2 linked regions of the Methylobacterium currus genome follow. The protein of the gene in region 1 interacts with the protein of each later gene in a pairwise test. Links are inferred from orthologs where the notes say so. Each region holds a gene or a part of one and is shown on either strand. Other genes may lie near its edges.

Region 1 (3,148 bases):
TCTTGCCGCGCTCGAGCTGCTCGAACAGCAGGTAGAGCGTCATCACCTTGGTGATCGAGGCCGGGTGGCGCAGGGCGTCCTCGTTGACCGCATGCATCACGCGGCCGGTCTTGGCGTCGACGACCATCGCGGCGTAGGGCGGATTGTAGCCTCCGCCGCCGCCGTGATGGGCGCGCCGGCGCGCCTCGGCGGGCGAGGCGGTGAGCGCCGTCAGCACCGCCGCGGCGGCGAGCACGGCCGGCAGCGCGGGTCCAGATTGGCCGTGAACGCAACGCATCACGCACATACCCCGTTCGACTGAAGGGGGCGCCTGCGACGGAGGCGGCGCCCTCGAACCGATGGCGCCCCGCGAAGACGGCGTGGCGCAGCGGCATCACTGTCAATCAGGCTAGGGAGGCGCGGTTACGCCCCGGTTAATCGGGCGCAAATTCCGATGCTCGAATTTGCTCATTGTGCGACGCACAATAACCCTTGACGGATTTTGTGCGGTGCACATATTGCAGGCCAGCGGGGCGCGACGCGCGGGTGCCCTGCCGAAGCCCTGAACGCCGCGCGAGGAGGGGCGCCCCCCTGAGGCGCCGCCACACCATGAACCAGCAGAACATCAGCCAGCAGGCCGAGGCGGCCCAGAAGTTCGGCAAGGACAGCATGGACGCGATGCTGCGCAGCTTCGGCACCCTGTCGAAGGCCAGCCAGGCGATCACCGTCGAGGCGACGGACTTCGCCAAGCAGTCCTTCGAGCACGGCACCGCCACCCTCGAGAAGCTCGCCGGCGTGCGCTCGCTCGACAAGGCGCTCGAGATCCAGACCGAGTACATGAAGACCTCGTACGAGCGTCTCGTGGCCCAGACCACCAAGATGACCGAGCTCTACCAGAACCTCGCCAAGGAGATGGCGAAGCCGTTCGAGGGCTTCGTCGCCAAGGCGCAGGAGCAGGCGTTCAAGGCCCAGGACCGCGCCTTCGCCACGGCCAAGGACGGCCTGAAGAAGGTCGAGGACGAGTCCCACAAGATCCAGGACGCCGCGTAAGCCACGCGCCGCGCGAGGGCGGACGGCCTCGCCGGGTCCCCTTTTGGGGGTTCCGCGTCGGGGCCGCCGCTCCACCATCGAGACCGCGACCGGCACGGGATCCCGTGCCGGTCGCACGCGTTTTCAGGGCCCCGCGAGAGGCTTGCACGACAAGAGCGCGCAGCCGACTGGCGAAGCGACGGCTCGGCCTATAGATTAGGCTCGGCACCGGCAGCCGACGTGATAGGCTGCCGTCCCGCATCACCGCCCAAGCCCCCCGGCAGAGGGAGGCCGGTGCGGTTCGGCGCGGTCGCCAGAGCGAGGTCGGTACGATTCAGATGGCTCAGGTCCCGAGGCAGGGAGAACCCTCCACCAGGCCGGTCGCGGCCAATCCCCGCGCACCCGGGAACGGCGACGGGCGATCGGGAACGGCCGTGATCACGCGGACGAAGCCGCGCACCAAGCGGCCCAATCTCTATCGCGTGCTGCTCCTCAACGACGACTACACCCCGATGGAATTCGTCGTCCACGTGGTCGAGCGCTTCTTCAACAAGTCGCGCGAGGACGCGACCCGCATCATGCTGCACGTCCACCAGAACGGCGTCGGCGAGTGCGGCATATTCACCTACGAGGTCGCCGAGACCAAGGTGACGCAGGTCATGGACTTTGCGCGGAAACATCAACATCCTCTGCAATGCGTCATGGAAAAGAAATAGGCACCAGCAAAGAGGCCCGCTTTGCCCAGCTTCTCACGCAGCCTTGAACAAGCTCTTCACCGCGCCCTGGCGCTCGCCGGCGAGCGCCGGCACGAATACGCCACGCTCGAGCATCTCCTGCTGGCCCTGGTCGACGACCAGGACGCGGCTGCGGTCATGCGGGCCTGCAACGTCGATGTCGACCTGCTGAAGCGCAATCTCGTCGAGTACATCGACACGGAACTCGCCAACCTCACGGGCGACGGCCGGCAGGACGCGAAGCCCACCGCGGGCTTCCAGCGCGTGATCCAGCGCGCGGTGATCCACGTGCAGTCCTCGGGCCGCGAGGAGGTCACCGGCGCCAACGTGCTGGTGGCGATCTTCGCCGAGCGCGAGAGCCACGCCGCCTACTTCCTGCAAGAGCAGGACATGACCCGCTACGACGCGGTCAACTACATCAGCCACGGCATCGCCAAGCGCCCCGGCCTGTCCGAGGGCAAGCCGGTGCGCGGCGCCGACGAGGACGGCCCGGCCGAGCGCCCGAGCGCGTCCGAGGACGAGCGCGGCGGCCAGAAGAAGAAGGGCGACGCCCTCGACGCCTACTGCGTCAACCTCAACAAGAAGGCCCGCGAGGGCAAGATCGATCCGCTGATCGGCCGCGAGAACGAGGTCCAGCGCACGATCCAGGTGCTCTGCCGCCGGCAGAAGAACAACCCGCTGCTGGTGGGCGACCCCGGCGTCGGCAAGACCGCGATCGCCGAGGGCCTGGCGCGCAAGATCATCCAGCACGAGGTGCCGGAGGTCCTGGCCGACGCGACCGTGTTCTCCCTCGACATGGGCACGCTGCTCGCCGGCACCCGCTACCGGGGCGACTTCGAGGAGCGCCTCAAGCAGGTGATGAAGGAGATCGAGGCGCATCCCAACGCCATCATGTTCATCGACGAGATCCACACGGTGATCGGCGCCGGTGCGACCTCGGGCGGCGCGATGGATGCCTCGAACCTCCTGAAGCCGGCTCTGGCCTCCGGCTCCTTACGCTGCATCGGCTCGACCACCTACAAGGAGTACCGCCAGTACTTCGAGAAGGACCGAGCCCTGGTCCGCCGCTTCCAGAAGATCGACGTCAACGAGCCGTCGATCCCGGACGCGATCGAGATCCTCAAAGGCCTGCGCCCGTCCTTCGAGGAGTTCCACAAGCTCAAGTACACGACCGAGGCCGTGAAGGCCGCGGTCGAGCTGTCGGCCCGCTACATCAACGACCGCAAGCTGCCGGACAAGGCGATCGACGTGATCGACGAGACCGGCGCCTCGCAGATGCTGGTGCCGGAGGGGCGGCGCAAGCGGACGATCGGCGTGAAGGAGATCGAGGCGACCATCGCCACGATGGCCCGCATCCCCCCGAAGACCGTCTCGAAGGACGACGCGGAGGTGCTCGCCCACCTCAC
Region 2 (3,034 bases), on another replicon or contig:
ACCCCGGCCGCCCTTCCCCGGCGCGCAGCAGCAGCCGCGCCCCGGCCTCACCGGGCCGATGGACCCTCCCCCCGACCACGGCGAGGAGAGTTACGTCGGCAAGGGCCTGCTCACCGACAAGGTCGCGATCGTCACCGGGGGCGATTCGGGCATCGGCCGCGCGGTCGCCATCGCCTATGCCCGCGAGGGGGCGGACCTGGCGATCTCCTACCTCGACTCCGAGGAGGTCGACGCGCAGGCGACCAAGGCCTGGGTCGAGAAGGCGGGCCGGCGCTGCCTCCTGATCCCGGGCGACCTGCGCGACGAGGCGCATTGCCGGGCGGTGGTGGCGAAGACGGTGGCGGAGTTCGGCCGCATCGACGTGCTGGTCAACAACGCTGCCGCGCAGGTGGTGAACGAGGGCCTCGACGACGTCACCGCCCACGATGTCGAGGGCTCGTTCCGCGCCAACGTCTTCGCGATGATCTACCTGGCGCAGGAAGCCGTGCCGCATATGCGGCCGGGCTCGGCGATCGTGAACTCGACGAGCCAGCAGGCCAAGGTCGCGGATGCCAGCATGCTGGTCTACGCCGCCACCAAGGGGGCGATCAGCACGCTCACGGTCGGCCTGTCGAACCTGCTGGCGCCGAAGGGCATCCGGGTCAATTGCGTCGCGCCCGGCCCGGTCTGGACGCCGATCCAGCCGATCGTGAAGTCGCCTGAGCAGATCGAGAAACTGGGCGCCGATACTCCGCTTGGACGGGCCGGCCAGCCGGCGGAGCTGGCCCCCGCCTACGTGCTGCTGGCCTCGCGGGAAGGCAGCTACATGACCGGCGCGCTGGTGCCGGTCACTGGCGGCCAGCCGATGCTCTGACGGACGGGCAGGATGTCGACCGGCGGGGTGTCAGCCCCAGTACCCCCGCCCTAGCTCCTTCGTCATCGGACAGGCCCGGTACGGGCCCGTCCCACCACCCCGGCGCGAAGACCGGGGATGGATCCGAAAACCCCTCCGCAGCCTCGGAACGGCCGCCCGCCGGTCCCGTTGTTGCGGGAAATCCACGGAGTAACCGACATGACGGATTCCCAGGGCAAGGCCGGCCAGCCGCGCCAGCACCGCACCCGCAACAACACCGACTCGAACGCCAAGCGCGTCTCGATCGAGACCCTGAACGCCCGCCTCGCCGACGGCATCGACCTCGCGCTCAACATCAAGCAGGCGCACTGGAACCTGAAGGGCCCGCAATTCATCGGCATCCACGAGATGCTCGACGGGTTCCGCACCGAGATCGACGACCTCAACGACAAGGTGGCAGAGCGCGCCGTGCAGCTCGGCGCCACGGCCCTCGGCACCGCCACGGTGGTCTCCAAGACCTCGAAGCTGTCGCCCTACCCGACCGACATCTACGCCATCGCCGATCATCTCTCGGCCCTGATCGATCGCTACGCCGCCTACGCCAACGCCGTGCGCGAGAACATCGACCAGACCGACGAGGCCGGCGACCCCGGCACCGCCGACCTGTTCACCGAGGTCTCCCGCGCCGTCGACAAGCAGCTGTGGTTCCTCGAGGCCCACGTGCAGGAGCCGACCGGCACGATGCGCGACGGCGACGGCAAGGGCGCGCGCTGAGGGCGACCTATTCGGTGAGTGGGGCCGGCGCCTGAGCCGGCTTCGGTCGCGGCGCATCGTCGATGCGGCGGATCGCGGTTCGTCGAAGACGATGCGGCACACTCGGACAATCGAGCACGGCCCGATCGCGCCACGATCGGGCCGTGGCCTTGTCTCTTCGGGACGGGAGAAGACCGGACCTGCCGCGCCCCGCGGGCGCAGGACTGTCCGGGAAAAAGATTGGCGCGGGTTTCCCCTCTCCCCGCCGGCAGGGAGAGGAGGGGAACCCGCGCCATTTCTTTTCGCCGTCCCGGCTCAGCCGTTGCGGAAGGTGTAGCTGTAGCCGTTGAGGGCTGGCGCGCCCCCGAGATGCGCGTAGAGCACCTTCGACCCCTTCGGGAAGAAGCCCTTCTGGACGAGGTCGATCATGCCCTGCATCGACTTCCCCTCGTAGACCGGGTCGGTGATCATCGCCTCGAGCCGGGCCGCGAGGCGGATCGCCTCGACCGTCTCCTTCGAGGGCACGCCGTAAACCGGGTAGGCGTAGTCCTCCTTGATGACCACGTCGTCCTCGGTGATCTCGCCGGCACCCACGAGGGCGGAGGTGTTCCGGGCGATCTCGAGCACCTGCGCCCGGGTCTGGGCGGGCGTGCAGGAGGCGTCGATGCCGATGACGTTGCGGGCGCGGCCGTCGGGCTTGAAGCCGACCACCATGCCCGCATGGGTCGAGCCGGTGACGGTGCAGACCACGATGTAGTCGAAGTGGAGGCCCATCTCGGCCTCCTGCCGGCGCACCTCCTCGGCGAAGCCGACATAGCCCAGGCCGCCGAACTTGTGCACCGAGGCGCCGGCGGGGATCGCGTAGGGCTTGCCGCCCTTGGCCTTCACGTCCTCGATCGCCTGCTTCCAGCTGTCGCGGATGCCGATGTCGAAGCCCTCGTCGACGAGCTGCGACTCGGCGCCCATGATCCGCGTCAGCATGATGTTGCCGACCCGGTCGTAGACCGCGTCCTCGTGCGGCACCCAGGCTTCCTGGATCACCCGGCACTTCATGCCGATCTTGGCCGCCACCGCCGCCACCATGCGGGTGTGGTTCGACTGCACGCCGCCGATCGACACCAGGGTGTCGGCGCCCGAGGCGATCGCGTCCGGCACGATGTATTCGAGCTTGCGCAGCTTGTTGCCGCCATAGGCGAGCCCCGAGTTGCAATCGTCGCGCTTGGCATAGATCTGCACGTCGCCGCCGAGATGGGCGGTCAGGCGCGGCAGGTGCTCGATCGGGGTCGGGCCGAAGGTCAGGGGATAGCGCTCGAACTGCGACAGCATCGAAGGGATCATCGCCGGGGTCCTATATGGAAGCCGGGCTCAACCTAGCAGGACTTCGACGGAAGGTGCTCTCGAACTTGCGCGATCTTCGATGGCCGGCACGGCCGGATCGGCCATCCATGT

Evidence for each region.
Region 2: the proteins of clpS (region 1) and dps interact in binary tests that used the Escherichia coli proteins (3 or more experiments, as listed by UniProt). The link is inferred for Methylobacterium currus from one-to-one orthologs.

Annotation. Positions count from the first base shown.
Region 1 is NZ_CP028843.1:1,063,727-1,066,874, reverse strand. Bases 207-3,035 are described here. They hold clpS (ATP-dependent Clp protease adapter ClpS), read left to right. Parts: upstream 207-1,346; coding sequence 1,347-1,724; downstream 1,725-3,035. Other genes in these bases: clpA (ATP-dependent Clp protease ATP-binding subunit ClpA), read left to right, coding at 1,746-3,035; DA075_RS04855 (D-alanyl-D-alanine carboxypeptidase), read right to left, coding at 207-277. Outside these bases: more of DA075_RS04855, read right to left, coding at 1-206; more of clpA, read left to right, coding at 3,036-3,148. UniProt on the Escherichia coli protein: Involved in the modulation of the specificity of the ClpAP-mediated ATP-dependent protein degradation.
Region 2 is NZ_CP028844.1:461,748-464,781, forward strand. What follows is about bases 114-2,828. They hold dps (DNA starvation/stationary phase protection protein Dps), read left to right. Parts: upstream 114-1,051; coding sequence 1,052-1,606; downstream 1,607-2,828. Other genes in these bases: DA075_RS32235 (SDR family oxidoreductase), read left to right, coding at 114-853; DA075_RS32245 (1-aminocyclopropane-1-carboxylate deaminase), read right to left, coding at 1,901-2,828. In the rest of the region: more of DA075_RS32235, read left to right, coding at 1-113; more of DA075_RS32245, read right to left, coding at 2,829-2,911.